4 regions of the Mesorhizobium sp. M7A.F.Ca.US.010.02.1.1 genome follow, and region 3 is predicted to be linked to each of the others. Evidence: riboswitches for the same ligand, from Rfam matches in the RefSeq annotation. Region 3 holds a riboswitch; each other region holds the start of a gene.

Region 1 (4,207 bases), on a different contig from region 3:
GACCTGCCGCTGGTGACCAAGCTGCCCGGCAATGTCGAGGTCAAGCGTGGTTCGACATTGCGGCTGAGCGCCAATGGCGAGGACCTGCATATCTTCGACGCTGACGGACGGTCGTTTGCCCTTCATGAGGCTGAAGCGAAGGCGGCCTGAGGCAGGACCGCGTTTTGGACGCAAAAAGAGCGGGGGGCTAGGCCCGCCGCTCTTTTGTTGAAGATCAGCTTCGGCTGTTAACGGCCGAAGAGATTCCGGTCGCTGCCCTGAGGGGCGGACTTCTCCACGTCGCCCGACGAATTGAGCAGCTTCTCGACGAGGCCACCGCTGTTGCGGACCGAGCTCGTATGCGCGCTGTCAACCGAAGTAACCGCAGGCTGATTGGCGCCATTGGAGCCAAAGTTGTCGCTGCCGGCGAACGCGCTGCCGGTGATGGCCAGTACGGCGGCGGCAGCAATAAGGATCTTGTTCATTTTAGTCTCCTGAATTCCGGATTTCGCCAGGACGGCAGACACAGCTGCCGTCGGTTGCGAAATTGGCTGTTAGCGACCGAAGAGGTTACGGTCGCTGCCCTGAGCGGGCGTCTGGGCAGCCGGTTCCGAGGTCTTGGTGGAAGCCGTGTACGACTGGTCCACAGCGGCGGCAGGCTGGTTGGAGCCGTTCGAACCGTAGTTGTCGCTGCCCGCGAAAGCGCTGCCCGAGATGGCCAGAACGGCGGCGGCAGCAATGAGGATCTTGTTCATCTTAAATACTCCTGAATGTCTGAATTTCGCCAGGGCGGCGGGCGAGCCCGCCGTCAACTGGGAATCGGCTGTTAGTTGTTGCCGAAGAGGTTGTGGTCAGCACCCTGGGCAGGCGCCTGAGCAGCCGGTTCCGACTTCTTGGTCGAAGCGGTGTACGAGCTGTCGACAGCAGTGGCTGCCGCGGCGTTCGAACCGTAGTGGTCGCTACCAGCGAAGGCGCTGCCGGAAATGGCCAAAAGGGCTGCGGCAGTGAGAATGATCTTTTTCATTTTTGTACTCCAGTATCGTCTTTTTCCGTCCGTCTAGCGGCGTGTCTTGGAAATGAAATCGCGTCGTTCGGACAGCCCCGATGTGGGAGGGCAACCCCGCCTTTTCCAATCACGAAGTTGTTCCGTGTGGACCATGAATCCACACCTTGAAATTGTGCCAAGGGAATCTACGGGTATATTTTTCTTCTTTATATCAGCATGTTAGATGTAACCGCTGGATGGATCACCGACTGTTTCAAGGCCCAGCGTTCACACCGTCCTGCACGCACCGTCAACAGAAACGAACCGTTCGGTTCGATTTTAGATCGAGCTAATAGTCACTTTTCGAAACCGTTAACCTTTTTTGACCCCGCCAAGGGGTCCGATTCGGGGATATCGCAGCCGGTAAAATGGCCATCCGGGAGGTGGATTTCAGCCCGCGACGGTCTGCGGGAACGTTCGCATGCTGTGTCGCGCCGCATGGATACGATGTCGTTTTCATGCCGACGGCGCGCCCGCGATCGTGGTTAGATCATACCATCTCAGGTGCCGCTTCGTGACGACGAGGCGGAGAATTGGGAAGCCGGTCAGAATCCGGCGCTGCCCCCGCAACGGTGGTGGAGTTCAAGTCGCAACGGGAGACCACTGGGCAACTGCCTGGGAAGGTGTCGCGATGGTCCGCAAGGACAACTCCAGAGCCCGGAAACCAGCCCGAGATTGTTAGACTCGACTGATCGCGGTGGGCGGTCAAGAGGTGGATAGCGCATGTCTGGCACCTAGCCGGCCTGCGTTTCAATCCTTCCTCCATCACCACCAGTTCAGTCCTTAGAAACGAGGACAGGACATGGATACCCGCAACGACATGCTGAGGCTCCTGAAGGGGCGCCGGCAAGGCTTTTCGCTGGAGCAGCCCTTCTACACCGATCCAGACTACTTCAAGCTCGACATGGAGCTGATCTGGTATCGCGACTGGCTGTTCATCGGCCATGATTGCGAACTGCCGAAGCCGGGCAGCTACATCACCGTGCAGATCGGCGACTACCCGGTCGTCCTTGTCCGCGACCAGCACGGCAAGATCAACGCCTTCCACAATTCCTGCCGCCATCGCGGCAGCCGCGTGTGCAACGCGGAAAAGGGTACGGCGGCAAAGCTCGTCTGTCCGTATCATCAATGGACCTATGAGCTGGACGGCCGCCTGCTGTTTGCCCGCCAGATGGCCGACGGTTTCGACAAGAGTGATTTCGGCCTGAAGCCGGTCGCCTGCGAGAGCGTCGGCGGCTACATCTTCATCTGTCTGGCCAAGGAGCCGGCGGATTTCGCGCCGATGCGGGCGATGATCGAACCCTATCTTTTGCCGCACCGGTTGCGTGAAGCAAAGATCGCCTTCGAGAGCACGATCGTCGAGAAGGGCAACTGGAAGCTGGTCTGGGAAAACAACCGCGAGTGCTATCACTGCGCCGCCAATCATCCTGAGCTGTGCAAGACCTTCCCCGAGGCTCCGACCGTGACCGGCGTCAACGGCGCCGACAGCGACCCTGAAATGGTCGCGCACTGGGCCAAATGCGAGGCATCAGGCCTGCCGAGCAAATTCCGCATCGATCCGGCAGGGCAGTACCGCGCCACCCGCGCGCCGCTGCTGCGCGATGCCGTCAGCTACACCATGACGGGAAAACGGGCGGTCCAGAAGAACCTGTCCGACAGCGTTTCAACCGACCGCATCGGCTCCTTGCTGCTTTATCATTATCCGACAACCTGGAACCATATCCTCGGCGACCATGCCGTCACCTTCCGCGTGCTGCCGATCAGTGCCACGGAAACCGCGGTGACGACAAAATGGCTCGTCCACAAGGATGCGGTCGAAGGCGTCGACTACGATCTCGCTGAGCTTACCCATGTCTGGACCGAGACCAACGACCAGGACCGTCGCATCGTCGAGGAAAACGCCTTTGGCATCTTGTCGCCGGCCTACGAACCAGGCCCCTATTCGGAGCTGCATGAGGGCGGCGTGATCCAGTTCGTCGAATGGTACGCGTCGTTCATCGGACCGCGCCTTGCCGAAGGCGACCGGCCGGCCCTGCGCAGCGTCGCCTAGCCCAGGGGACAAGAGGATGAATGCGATGACGGACCTTGGCCTCTATCGCCATCTCGACCAGATGACGCCCTGGAACGACAGGCTGCAGGTGCTGGAAGTGATCGGCGTCAGTGACGAAGCGCCTGACGTGAAGACCTTCACCTTCCGCTCCGACAACCAGACCTGGTTCCGCTACAAGCCGGGCCAATTCGTGACTCTGGAACTGCCGACATCGGACGGGCCGCTGATGCGCACCTATACGCTGTCCTCCTCGCCATCGCGGCCGTTCTCGATCGCGGTGACGGTGAAGGCGCAGGCGGGCAGCACCGGCACGCGCTGGATGTTCGACCATCTGACGCCGGGTTCGCACGTCAAGGCCTATGGGCCGACCGGCGACTTCTCGCTGCATAGCCACCCGGCGGCCAAATATCTGTTCATTTCGGCGGGCTCCGGCGTGACGCCGATGATGTCGATGCTGCGCTGGCTGAACGACTGCGCGCCATGGACAGATGTCGGCTTCGTCAACTGTGCGCGCCGCCCGGAAGAGATCATTTTCCGCAAGGAACTTGAGCTGCTCGGCAGCCGCATGCCCGGCCTGTCGCTCGGCTTCATGATCGAGGAGCGGTCGAGCCGCGAGGGCTGGTTCGGCCATATGGGCCGCATCGACGCGATCCGGCTGCCATTGCTGGCGCCCGATTTCCGTGAGCGCGAGATCTTCTGCTGGGGCCCCGATCCCTTCATGCGCGCCGTGCGCGGCATGCTGGACGCCGCCGGCTTCGACATGGCGAAATACCATCAGGAAAGCTTTGCGGCGCCCACCGTGGAGGAGATCCCGGCGCCGTTCTCGCCGCCGGCGGAAGACGGCGCCGCTGCTGCTGTCGAGGCCGTGACACCAATCCGGTTCTCGCTTTCCGATGTCGATGCCGAATGCGTCGCCGGCCAGACCGTGCTGCAGACGGCACGCGCCTCTGGGGTGCGGATTCCCGCCGCCTGCGAGTTCGGCCTGTGCGGCACCTGCAAGGTGAGGAAGGTCGCGGGCGACGTCGAGATGAGCCACAATGGCGGCATCCTCGATCACGAAATCGAGGACGGCTTTATCCTCGCCTGTTGCTCGAAGCCGCTTTCTGCGCTTGAAATCGAAGCGTGAGCGGCTG
Region 2 (4,207 bases), on a different contig from region 3:
TTTGTTCATGCATGTCGTTGCCCCAAGACCGCTGCGCACTTTTGGGCCACAGGCATCAAAACGCTTCCGGATGCATGGCCTTGGCGATCTTGTCGATCGCTTCGATGTTGGCCGGGCCCGGCGTCAGTTCGGCATAGCGCAGGGCGACGAAGCGCTCGTTCTTGACCGCGTCCGTCTCCTTCATCGCCGGATGCGCCTTCAGGAAATCGAGCAGTTTCCTGTAGCCACCGCCATCCTGGTAATCGAGCAGGATGAGGAATTGCGGATTGCGCGACGCCACCGTTTCCCAGTCCGTATTGCCCCAACTGGTGTCCATGTCGGCCATAATGTTGTCGCCGCCAGCGGCTGATATCATGGCGCTGGGGATGGCGAATTTGCCTGCGGTGAACGGCTTGTCCTCGCCGGAATCATAGAGGAAGACCCGCGTTCCCTTGGCGTCGCCGACCTTGGCGGTGATGTCGGCGAGCCGCGTCTTCCAGCCGGAGACAAGCTTCTCAGCTTCGGCCTCCTTGCCGAAGATCTTGCCCAGTTTCTCGACGTCGCCATAGAGTAGGTCCATCGAGGCGGCGGGGCGGCTCTTGTCGAGATGGACGCAGCTTTCCGTCAGCACCAGCGTCTTGATGCCGTGCGGAGCAAGCGTGTCGGGCGTCACTTCACCACCCGGCTTCATGCCATAATACCAGCCGGCGAAGAAAAAATCGGGCTCGACCGCGACGAGGTTTTCGAGCGTCGGATATTTCGGCGCCAGTTCCGGGATCGAACCCTGCTCGGCCTCGAATTCGGGACCCACCTTGTACCATCCTGTGATGCCGGTCAGGCCGACGATCGACGGCTGCAGTTTCAGCGCGAAAGCCATCTCGGCCATGTTGAGATCCTGGATGACGGCGCGCTTCGGTGGCGCATCGAAGGTCAGCGGCTTGCCGCAGCTGTCGACAGTTACCGGGAAGGCCAGGGCTGTCGAGGCCAGCAGCGAGAAGGCAAGCGAAAAAGCAAGGCGTTTCAAGGGTTTGCTCCTGTGGACGGGATGATCGATATGGGACGGCTTCAATCAGGATGGCGGCGCGGCACGGTTCGGAACATCGAACACCGTCAGTTCGCGGTCTTCGGTCGGATGGCGCAGACGCAGCACATCGATGCCGAAAATTTCGCGAATCAGCTTTTGGGTCAGCGCTTCGCGCGGTGCGGCGAGCGCTTGCAGACGGGCATGGTTCATCACCGCCACCCTGGTGGCGAACGGTGCCACCAGCGCCAGATCGTGCAGCACCGCGATCACCGTCATCTCGAAACCTGCCACGAGGTCGAGCAGTTCGCCGCGGGCGCGCGGGTCGAGATGGTTGGTCGGCTCGTCGAGGAACAGGATCTTTGGCTGCTGGGCGATGGCGCGGGCCAGTTGGGCGCGCTGGCGCTCGCCGCCCGACAGCGAGCCGATGGTGCGGCCAAGCAGCGGCAGCAGGCCGGTCCGGCGCAGCGCATCGACGACAATGTCACGCTCCTCGCTCCTGCGCCGTAGCCGAGCGTGCGGGACCCGGCCCAGCTCGATATAGTCGATCACCGCCAGCCGCGGATCGGGCTGGTCGGTCTGGCCGACAACGGCGATATGCAGCGCCCGCTCGGCGGCGGAAATCCCGCCCAGCCGGCGCCCGCCGAGGTTCACCTCGCCGGAGCTCGGCCGCAGCATGCCCGACAGCATGCGCAGCAGCGTCGTCTTGCCCGCGCCGTTGGGACCGATGATGGCTAGGCGATCGCCAGCGGCCACCGAGAAGCTGACCGCCTGGACCAGATCCCGCCCATTGGCCATGGCGCAGAGGTCATGTGCTTCGAGAAGCGCTACGGTCATCGGCTGCCCGCCAGATTGCCGGGATGGCAAAGCGTGCACACGATGATGCGATGATCGATAGAGCCGTCCAACTTTCCGTCACTTTCCAAAACTGGCGACGGAAGGAAGCTGGCGAAGCGGCCGACAAGACCGGGATTCGCGTTTCCTCCCGGCACACCCCGTCCGGTCAACTCAGTGATGGCAGGTCTCCTGGCTCGCGGGTCGTTGCGCCATCCTGCCTTCCCAGCCTTGCCGGCCAGTGGCATTCACGGATTTTGCTCGCCGCTTACAGTTGCGGGGGCAGCCACGGCCTCGACCCCTGGGGATCTCACCGTGTTCCCTTTTCACCCCTCGCCTTTCGACTCGGGGACCATCACCGCTTCAGCGTAGATTTCCCCCAATCGCTTCGCAATGGATTTCTCGGACGGAGTGGTGGACCGGCTAGGGGAAACATGCATTTCACGCTCTCGATATGTAATAACATTACGCATTTAGAGGATGCCGCCTGGCGCTGTCAAGCGAAGCCTGCCGAATTTGGCTCGTCGGCGGCAAGGGGCGCTCGACCGCTGTGCCATATCGGTGTGCGACTGTGACGGGATCGGTTCGATTGCGCGGGATGCGCAATTTCGATCAAACTGGCCGCGCCAGGAAACGGCAGGATGATCTGGCCAATGCGAGGAGCAAAATGAACCCGACCGAGAAAGCGCTGTGGTTCGTTGAAAGTCATCTGCCGGAGGCGATCTCGCTTGACGATATCGCGCAAAGCAGCGGCGTGTCGCGTTTTCATGTGACGCGGGCTTTCGGCGCTGCCACGGGCCGCTCGGTGATGGGCTACATGCGCTCACGCCGGCTCACCGAGGCGGCGCGCAAGCTGGCCGGCGGGGCGCCCGACATTCTCTCCGTCGCGCTCGACGCCGGCTACAACTCGCATGAGGCGTTCACCCGTGCCTTCCGCGATCAGTTCGGCACCACGCCGGAACTGGTGCGCGCGCAAGGCACACTCGACAAGCTCGACCTCGTGGAGCCGATCCTGATGGACCAGTCCTTCCTCACCAATCTCGAACCACCGCGTTTCGAGACCAGCCGGCCGTTCCTGATCGCCGGCCTCGGCGAACGCTACAGCTGCGAAACCAGCGCCGCCATTCCGATGCAATGGCAGCGCTTCGGCCCCTATATCGGCAACATTCCGGGCGAGACCGGCGATGTCGACTATGGCGTCTGCGTCAACGGCGACGATGCCGGCAATTTCGACTACATCGCCGGCGTCGAAGTGTCTGATTTTTCCGACCTGCCGAGGGAATTCAGCCGGGTGCGGGTGCCGGCGCAGAAATATGCGGTCTTTGCCCACCGCGAACACATCTCGACCATCCGCCGCACGGTCAATACGATCTGGAACAAATGGCTGCCGGCTTCCGGCCACGAGATATCGGATGCGCCGGAATTCGAACGCTACGGCCCTGAGTTCGACCCACGCAGCGGCAATGGCGGGCTGGAGATCTGGATACCGGTGAAGGCGTAGTCGGTCAGGCCATCGGCAGCGCCGGCCAGCGATCGACTATCCCGCCGCCGGAAAACACCGCGATCGACCCGAACTGCTGCAGCACGGCTTCGCTCTGCGTCGGCCTTAGAAACGCGTAGTCGCCGGGTTTTACGGTCGCGTCGGCGGGCAAGCCCATGAATTGCTGGTTGGAGGACAGGCCGAGCAGCCCATTCGCCTTCATGCCTTCGGGGAAGACGGGCTCGGCCATCCACTTGCCGCCATAGAGATAGCAGCCCTTGCGCGGGAAGCGGCCGAGCGCCTGCAGCAGGCGGGTGACGGCCGGCGGGCCAGGCAGCATCGGCTCGACCATTTTCAAGATCGGCGTGGCGATGAAGGCCGCCGGCTGGAAGCCGTCGAGGCCTGGCGTATCGAAATCACTGGGCAGCACGAAGGCCGAGCCCATCGAGACCTCGTTGGCCATGCCGCCATGATGAAGCAGCGCGGTCTTGCTGCCGCCGATGTTCAGGATACGGCGCTGGTCGGCGCCGAGACAGGCGACGAACGCCGAGGCCTGCGCCGACGCCTTGGCCAATGCCTTTGCCGGTCCGCCGAAAAGGCCGGGAATGAGCGGCGCATGCGCCTCGTAGGCCATGACGCCTTCGCAATGCAGCCGGGCCGGCAACGCGCTCAACGCCTTCGACAAGGCCTCAGGATTGGCGAACCCGCCGCGATGCAGCCCGACATCGATCTCGAAAGCGATGCGCAGGCCGATGCCGAGTTCGCCAGCGAGGGCGCCATATTCCGCCAGTCTCTCCTCGCTGTCGATCAGCCAGCAGACACGCGACCAGTCAACATTACCCTTCACCAGCGCAGCCCTTGCCGCACCGATCGGCATCGGCTTGCCATACAGC
Region 3 (4,207 bases):
ACGGCGCACCGTCGCGGGTTCGAGCGTTTTTATGACCTGCCCGAGCGCGTGCTGCCGCAGGCGGTCCTCGACCTGCCGGTGCCCACGCCCGAGGACGCGCACCGCGAATTGCTGCGCATTTCCGCCCGCGCCCACGGCGTGGGCACTTCAGGCGATTTGCGCGATTATTTCCGCCTGTCGCCGGCCGATATGAAAGGCCGATTGGAGGAACTGGTTGAAACGGGCGAGTTGCTGCCGGTGCGTGTCGAAGGCTGGGACAAGCCCGCCTATCTTCACAAAGACGCCCGCCTGCCGCGCAAAGTCGAGGCCCGCGCCCTGCTGGCGCCGTTCGATCCGGTCGTCTTCGAGCGGTCGCGCACCGAGCGGCTGTTCGATTTCCACTACCGCATCGAGATCTACACGCCGGCCGACAAGCGGCAATATGGCTATTATGTCCTGCCGTTCCTGCTCGGCGACAGGATCGTGGCACGCGTCGACCTCAAGGCCGACCGTCCGGCCAGCATACTGCGCGTCCATGCGGCCTATGCGGAGCCCGGTGCACCGCCTGAAACCGCTGCAGAGCTGTTCGAGGAATTGAAGCAGATGCAGGGCTGGCTCGGACTCGAACGCATCGAAGTGACGCCTGCCGGGGATTTGGGTCCGGCGCTGCTGAGCGTGATCAGCGACGGGCGCTCTTGACATCAGCCGTCGGCTGCAGCCGTTTGAGGGAGTTTTGTCGGCCTAGGTTCAATGATGGCATCGCAAGAGGTTCTCGACCTGATTCACGAAGCGTTGATTGCGCATGGGATCAGCGCCATCCGTGGACAGAACGATGTCAGGATTGAACTGGAAGACCTGCGCTTTGAAGCCCAAGTTTTCGACAAGGAGCCGTCAGGCTCGGGTCGCAGGCTTGTTCTCGAAATCTACGTCTTCTCACCGTTGCTAGGCACTCAGCCGGTCATCGAATCTTTTGTTGGACTGGGCGACACGCGTGAACAGGCGATTTTCCAAGCATTCGGAAAATTCCTGATCGGTGTATTTCATGTGCTGATCGAGGGCCTTGCGGAGCATGTTTGCGAGAACATGCAAGCCGAGATTGCATTCTGGCAACGGAATGATGCTGGCTGGAAGATCTACGGTGGACCTGTGATCACACAGGCTGCAGTGGAATGCACTCTCAACCGGACATATCCAGCGTTTTATGCCCGCTTGGAAAAACTGTTCACGGCTAAGGTTCGCCCTGGCAGTCATTTCATCCGGATATTCCTGGCGAGCTATGGCGGAGCACTGGTCGGCAACGAAATTCTCCTGGACAACGAAACTTGGCCGGAAGGTCAAGAGCTCCTCGTTGATCAGGACTGGCACCACGGCGACGGGTACCAGGCGCTGCGTCAGGTCATCCTTGCGTTGCCGGGAGATAACAATTGAGCCAACGTACACAGGCTAGCGGATAAACAATGGATATCAAAGCCAGGCTGACCCAAGAGGTGCAGGAGTGCCTCGATAGGATTTCGTCCTTTTCATGGGACGTACATGCGCAGGCAATCCGAAAACGCTACCCTGACCTGCTGGAGACACATTTGGCTTCAAAGTTGATGGCATTTACTTCGATGTGGGTGACGGCGCCGGATGGCTGGACCGGCAAGATGGAGATATCCTTCTGACGGCTTTCGTTACAGCTTTTCCTGATCCCAACAACGAAGATGGCATTCGCGAAGAGCGGTCAGTGGTAGTGAAGCGTCCCCGCCCCTGATTTCAGATTGCCCCTGCGTTGCGTTGACACCGCTGCCCGCAAAAGCCTAAATCCGGTTCAGATGGTCTCTTGCCCGCAACGGCAAGAGCTAAGAGGGAATGCGGTGCGGGGCAAAATCCCAAATCCGCGGCTGTCCCCGCAACTGTAAGCGAAGAGCCAAGGCCGAAAGCCACTGGGAATGGTCCCGGGAAGGCGGCTACCCAAGGCGATGACCCGCGAGCCAGGAGACCTGCCGTCTACGACTGTAGAATCCGATCGCCCGGCGGGTTTCCGGGCAAGGAGTTCGATCTTTGGACCACGACAGCAGTTTTTCGGCTGGCACAGCCGATATTTCGTCCGGCCATGATGATGCCTTGGCCGGCGTCACCGTCATCGTCTGCGCCTCCTGCCGCGACGAGACCGGCTCCGACGCTCATCCCCGCGCCGGCGAATTGCTGGCCGACGACACGCGCCGCGCCGCATCTGGCGAAGACATCCGCATCCGCAGCGTCGAATGCCTTGGCAATTGCAAGCGGCGGCTTAGCGCCGCCATCCTGCGCAACGGTTGCTGGAGCTATGTCTTCGGCGACCTGACCGCGACCAGCGGCGCCGACCTCGTCACCGGCGCCAAACTCTTCGCCACCTCGAAGGACGGCCTGATTCCGTGGCGTGGCCGTCCCGATAGCCTCAAGCGTGGCCTCGTTGCCCGCATCCCTCCCCTAGACCTGTTGAAGGACTGACCATGAGTGCTCCAGATTCGTCTGCCAATCTCTCCCGCGTTCCCTGCACCGTCGTCACCGGCTTCCTTGGCGCCGGCAAGACGACACTGGTCCGCCATCTCCTGGAAAACGCCGGCGGCAAGCGTATCGCCATCATCGTCAATGAATTCGGCGACATCGGCATCGATGGCGAGATCCTCAAGGGCTGCGGCATCGACACCTGCCCAGACGAAAACATCGTCGAACTGGCCAATGGCTGCATCTGCTGCACCGTCGCCGACGATTTTGTGCCGGCGCTCGACAAGATCCTCGCGCTGACGCCGAGGGTCGACCATATCCTGATCGAAACCTCGGGCCTGGCGCTGCCCAAGCCGCTGGTCCAGGCTTTCCAGTGGCCGAGCGTGAAGAGCCGCGTGACCGTCGATGGCGTCATCGCCGTGGTCGACGGGCCGGCATTGGCCGAAGGCCGCGTCGCCAATGACATGGACGCCTTGCAGGCGCAGCGTGCCCAGGACGAGACGCTTGATCACGACGACCCGGTCGAGGAGGTGTTCGAGGATCAGATCGCCTGCGCCGACCTGATCATCCTGTCGAAAAGCGACCTGATGGACGCCGCCGGCACCGCCCACGCCAACGCCATCATCAACGAACACTCCGCCCGCGCGGTGAAGATCGTGCCGACGTCGCATGGCAAGGTCGATCCCTCGGTGCTGCTCGGGCTCGGTCTGGCGGTCGAGGACGACATCGAGAACCGCAAGTCCCATCATGACGGCGCATTCGACCATGAGCATGACGACTTCGACACGTTCATCGTCGACATTGCCTCGATCGCCAACCCGGACGAACTGGCGAAACGCGTCGCCACCGTCGCCGAAGAAGAGAATGTGCTGCGCGTGAAGGGCTTCGTCGAGGTCGGCGGCAAGCCGATGCGGCTCTTGCTGCAGGCGGTCGGGCCGCGCGTCAACCATTACTATGACCGCGCCTGGACCGCCACGGACGACCGCCGTTCGCGCCTCGTCGTCATCGGCTTGAAGGGGCTGAACCGCCCGGCGATCGAGCGTATACTCGCCGGCTGATTTCGGACACGGGTTGCGATGCACATCCTCACCACGACATCCGCCTCGCTCGACGACCTCGCCGAGCCGGTCGATCTGCGGCAGACGCCGGCGGATATCGTGGCCCTGTCCTTCACCGACAGCGACCTCGCCGGACTGGCGGCAGCCTGGAAGGCCGATGCCGGCCGCCTGCCCTCGATGCGGCTGGCTGCCCTGCGTGACCTGCGCCATCCCATGTCCGTCGACCTCTGGGTCGACAGCGTCACCCGCCACGCCAAGGTCATCCTCGTGCGCCTCCTCGGCGGCTACGACTGGTGGCGCTACGGCTGCGACCAGCTTGCCTCGACCGCTCGCGCACACGGCATAAAGCTGGCGCTGCTGCCCGGCGAATGCCGCGACGAGGATCTGCGCCTGATCGAAGCCTCGACGCTGCCGCGCCAGGAGCTCGATGGCCTGCTCGACTATTTCCGCGAGGGCGGCCCGGCGAATATGAGCGCGCTGGTGCGGAGGCTGGCGCGACTGGCTGGATCGGATGCGGACGTAGCAGAGCCGGTTCCAGTGCCGAAAGCCGGGTTTTATGAGCCAGGACTTGGGGTCGTTGGTGATCCTTCACACCCCCCTCTGTCCTGCCGGACATCTCCCCCGCAAGGGGGGAGATCGGACTTCATCAAAGCCGGCTCTTTTCCCGTTTCATTAGAAGCTGACGCGTCCGCAACCTCGAC
Region 4 (4,207 bases), on a different contig from region 3:
CCGTCGCGCGACAGCCTGATCTTCTCGACCTTGTCCTCGGCGGCCTTCAGCAGCCGGTCGCAATGCGCCTTCAGCGCCTCACCACGCTCATAGATCTTGATCGACTGGTCGAGCGGCACGTCGCCACGCTCCAGATCATCGACGATCTTCTCCAGCGCATCGAGTGCCTGCTCGAAGCTCATCGCCTTGACGTCTTCGTTGGTCTCATCGGCCATCATTCATCCTTTCATCAGTCGCCCGACATGGGCGGCGACCGAAAATGCCAATCCCTGCAGATCGTAGCCGCCCTCGAGCAGGCTGACGAGCCGGTTGCCGCTGTGGCGTGCCGCGCGCTGCATCAGCTGGCCGGTCGCCCAGTCGAAATCATCCTCGGTCAGATTGATCTCGGCCAGCGGATCGCGGTGGTGCGCGTCGAACCCCGCCGAAATGATGATCAGGTCGGGCGCGAAATTGTCGAGCGCGGGCAGGACGCGCGACAGGAAGGCATCGCGAAACACTTCGCTGCCGGTCTGCGGCGCCAGCGGTGCGTTGACGATGTTGCCGGCGCCCGTTTCGGTCTTCGCTCCGGTGCCGGGATAAAGCGGCATCTGGTGTGTCGAGCAATAGAGCACCGACGGATCGTCCCAGAAAATATCCTGCGTGCCATTGCCGTGATGCACGTCCCAGTCGACGACGGCAACGCGCTCGACACCGTGTTTCTTCTGCGCATAACGCGCCGCGATCGCCGCCGTGTTGAACAGGCAAAAGCCCATCGCCGTGGTCTTTTCGGCATGATGGCCGGGCGGCCGGGCGGCGACGAAGACGTTGTCGGCGCGGCCCGAAAAGACATCATCGACGGCGGCGTTGGCGGCGCCGATCGCGGTGATCGCCGCTTGCCAGCTCTTCGGGCTGGCAGTGGTGTCGGCATCGATGCGGGCAATCCCCTCGTCGGGGATGGCGGCGCGCACGCGGGCGACGAAATCGGCGGGATGCGCGTAGAGGATGGTGGCCTCGTCGCCTTCCGGCGCCTGAATACGATCGAGCCCGGCAAAGGCTTCGTCGTCGAGCACGCGCTCGATGGCGCGTAAGCGGTCGGGCCGCTCGGGATGTCCGGGCGGCGTGAGATGCTCGAGGAAGATCGGATGGGTGTAGAGACGGGTGGTCATCGTCCTAATCTAGTGACCCGGATCGACAAAGGCCATGCACGGGCGGCCGATGACTGGGGAAAATCGCGACTGCGTCCATTCGCGTCGCCGCAGGCATTGGCCCCGCGGGCGCTTCGGCGTAAGGTCCCTGGTACTGCCTGGTGCCCGCCGCAAGCGGGAGAATCGGGAACACGGTTGAATTCCGTGGCGTGCCCAACGCTGTGAGGGGGACCGCGCCGGTAAATGCCACTGTCGATGACGGGAAGGCACCGGACGCGGGTTGATCCCGAGCCAGAAGACCGGCCTGGCAGGCATTGTCATCCGCGTGGTCAGGCGGATGGCATCAGAGCGACGTGCGTCTACTTGGACGCACAAAGTACGCTCTGTCAGTTTTGAATCTGCAATCGCAAGGGGACAAGCGATGCCGGAACACATGACCGCTGCCATTGACGATGGATTTGACCAGAATGCGCGCGATGCGGTCTACCGCGCCATGTTCACGCGGCGTGACGTGCGCAGCCATTTCCTGCCCACCGCGATCGATGACGACGTGCTGGCACGGCTGCTGCTTGCCGCCCATCACGCGCCATCGGTCGGCTTCATGCAGCCATGGAATTTCATTGTCATTCGCGATGTCAAACGACGGGCGGAGGTGCGCGACCTGTTCCTGGCCGCGCGAGAACAGGAACTGCCGGCGATCGAGGCGGAAAAACAGGCGCTGTACCGCAAGCTCAAGCTGGAAGGCATCTGCGAGAGCGCGCTCAACATCTGCATCACCTGCGACCGGCAGCGCTCGAAGGGTTCGCCGCTGGGACGCTGGCACAATCCGGAGATGGATCTCTACAGCACCGTCTGCGCGGTGCAGAATTTCTGGCTGGCCGCGCGTGCCGAGGGCGTTGGCGTCGGCTGGGTGAGCATCATCGAGGCTGAGGCGCTGAAGCGGCTGTTGGCCATTCCGGACCACGTAACGCCGATCGCCTATCTCTGCGTCGGCCGTGTTTCCGAGTTCGCTCCCAAACCGGACCTTGAAACGCATGGCTGGGGACGGCGGCTGCCGCTGCCGGAGCTGATCATGAGCGAGACCTTTTCCGGGCAAGGCGAGACACAGCTCAAATCCACCGTGGCGCGCCTCAACACCGTTTCTGCCTCACCAGACATCACCCGCCCAGCGGATCAGGGTGTGGCGCCGGCCGTACCCCAGCGCGAACCGCCGAAGGAGGCCAGCGCCTTGTCCTTGAGCTCTCTGAACTTCGACGACGCCTCGGCCAGCCGGGCGTCCCAGGCGGGATCCGGCACCTGGCCCGCAATGGTCTTGAAATAGACCTGCATCAAGCAGGCGATGGCGAAGGGTTCAATGAACGCCGCCTTGAATGCCCAGGCGAAGACGATGGCGAGCACAAAAGCCCAGCCGGCGAGCTGACCAGGCATCAGGAACAGAATTGCGCCAGCAGGCGCCAGCATCATCAGAAAGATGATGAATGACACGCCCCACATGATGACCGCCAGCCAGACGGCGTTCTTGACCATGACCTTGCCGTTCTGGGCATACAGCACGACGCCTTGGCGCGCCGTCTCGAACGGCGAGGCTGAATTGATGCGGATGTTGTAGCCGAGGATGATCTCGTCCACATAGGTCAGCGACAGGCGGATCACGGTGTTGATGAAGGAGACCAGGCCGCTCAGGCCCGGTATCGGCAGGAAGGCGGCGATACCGCCGAGCAGGCTGGTGATGGCGCGGATGGCACCCTTGACGAGTTGGTCGACGACGAAAAGGGTGTTGGCCTCGGCAAAACGCTGGGTCACGATATCCCTGGCGTAGGCGATCTGGTCCTGACCGCCGGGAATGTCGCGGCCGTCGATCAGATGAACCATGACGGCGATGTGGCCGGCCTTGACGATGTAGAGGATGTATTCGCGGATCCAGTAGACCGCGATCGAGACGATGCCAAACCCGACCACGCCGCCCCACAGGGCAAAGGACATGGGCCCGTCGGGATCGGTGGAGATATGGCCGACGCCATAGCCGACCGAGGCACCGGTGCCGGTCGCCATGATGTAGGCCAGTGTGATGCCGAAATAGACGATCATGCGAAAGACGATGAACGGCCAGGTCCGCATCATGATGGACACCGACCGGCCGATCTCGAAATCCCACATGTGCCCCGAATCTCCGCCTCAGAGATGGTGGAAGAGGATGGGCTCAACCCGGCGATTGTCAATTGCCGGCCCTTGACGCCGAAGGGCAACGAATTCGGGCTGACGGTTTTCTTTCGGAGCCTTTCGCCGGCGCGCGGCTGACGGAGCATCAAACGAAAAACCCGCCTGTGCGGCGGGTCACTGGCGCAAATCAGCACCATGGACGAATATATACCTTAGCTGAGGTCACCGAGTCAAGAAAAAATTCCTATCGGGAACAGCTGCCGGGCACGAAAGCTCCGGTGGGAACTTCAATTCGACTGCGGGTCCGGCTTCTTGAGCAGGCCTTCGAGCAGTTGCTTGAACGCCGTCACCACCTTCTTCGACGTCGCTTCGGGGTCGCTCGAATTGGCGATCCGTTGCGCTGCCTGGCTGCTCGCTCCGTTGATCAATCGCGAGGCCGTCTCGGGGTCGAGGCTGGAGACAACGACCCCCTCCTCCTGCAGCGCGGTCAGATGGTCGGTCATTGAAGCGATGCACGCACTGCAATTCGGCCATTGCGCTGGATCCCCCAGCACGGCCGGGCCATCCCGGAACATGATGCGCTGGATTTCCGGCTCCAGCGCCATCTCGATATAGGTCGAGCATTCGTCGACGAAATGTTGCCAACGGGTCGGCGCTCTCGACGCGACCTCATTGATGCGCGCCGCCATCTCGCCGTCAATCTGGGCTATGACCGCCTGCAACAGCCCCTTCTTGTCGCCGAAATGATGATAGAGCGCACCGCGCGTCAGCCCGGCCGAAGCGGTGAAATCATCCATCGAGGCTTCCGCATAGCCTGTTGTGCCGAAGGCATGACGGGCCGCCGCAATAAGCTTTGCGCGCGTCTCGGCGATCATCTCCTTGCGGGGTTTGTGCATGTGTCCTGGACCTATTCACATACGATT

The links. A riboswitch is a leader RNA that binds a small molecule or an ion and turns the genes downstream of it on or off. The one in region 3 is predicted to bind cobalamin.
Region 1: linked by a shared signal. The riboswitch ahead of EOA19_RS03935 (aromatic ring-hydroxylating dioxygenase subunit alpha) and the one ahead of EOA19_RS18515 (DUF1636 family protein) in region 3 are both predicted to bind cobalamin.
Region 2: linked by a shared signal. The riboswitch ahead of EOA19_RS22195 (ABC transporter ATP-binding protein) and the one ahead of EOA19_RS18515 (DUF1636 family protein) in region 3 are both predicted to bind cobalamin.
Region 4: linked by a shared signal. The riboswitch ahead of bluB (5,6-dimethylbenzimidazole synthase) and the one ahead of EOA19_RS18515 (DUF1636 family protein) in region 3 are both predicted to bind cobalamin.

The regions. Positions count from the first base shown of each region.
Region 1 is NZ_RZRV01000003.1:88,745-92,951, reverse strand. It holds gene ugpC (sn-glycerol-3-phosphate ABC transporter ATP-binding protein UgpC) at 1-150, shown strand, start outside; gene EOA19_RS03950 (DUF680 domain-containing protein) at 228-464, opposite strand; gene EOA19_RS03945 (DUF680 domain-containing protein) at 534-734, opposite strand; gene EOA19_RS03940 (DUF680 domain-containing protein) at 806-1,003, opposite strand; cobalamin riboswitch at 1,510-1,712, shown strand; gene EOA19_RS03935 (aromatic ring-hydroxylating dioxygenase subunit alpha) at 1,827-3,074, shown strand; gene EOA19_RS03930 (hybrid-cluster NAD(P)-dependent oxidoreductase) at 3,100-4,200, shown strand.
Region 2 is NZ_RZRV01000023.1:51,179-55,385, forward strand. It holds gene EOA19_RS22190 (ABC transporter substrate-binding protein) at 56-1,003, opposite strand; gene EOA19_RS22195 (ABC transporter ATP-binding protein) at 1,049-1,837, opposite strand; cobalamin riboswitch at 1,999-2,206, opposite strand; gene EOA19_RS22200 (AraC family transcriptional regulator) at 2,502-3,335, shown strand; gene EOA19_RS22205 (DSD1 family PLP-dependent enzyme) at 3,340-4,207, opposite strand, start outside.
Region 3 is NZ_RZRV01000016.1:93,519-97,725, forward strand. It holds gene EOA19_RS18500 (winged helix-turn-helix domain-containing protein) at 1-678, shown strand, start outside; gene EOA19_RS18505 (DUF6348 family protein) at 730-1,407, shown strand; gene EOA19_RS18510 (hypothetical protein) at 1,437-1,643, shown strand; cobalamin riboswitch at 1,778-1,984, shown strand; gene EOA19_RS18515 (DUF1636 family protein) at 2,023-2,451, shown strand; gene cobW (cobalamin biosynthesis protein CobW) at 2,454-3,506, shown strand; gene EOA19_RS18525 (cobaltochelatase subunit CobN) at 3,525-4,207, shown strand, end outside.
Region 4 is NZ_RZRV01000001.1:330,204-334,410, reverse strand. It holds gene EOA19_RS01600 (exodeoxyribonuclease VII small subunit) at 1-215, opposite strand, end outside; gene EOA19_RS01595 (histone deacetylase family protein) at 219-1,145, opposite strand; cobalamin riboswitch at 1,267-1,447, shown strand; partial or broken gene bluB (5,6-dimethylbenzimidazole synthase) at 1,462-2,175, shown strand; gene EOA19_RS01585 (hypothetical protein) at 2,298-3,281, opposite strand; gene EOA19_RS01580 (TetR/AcrR family transcriptional regulator) at 3,572-4,180, opposite strand.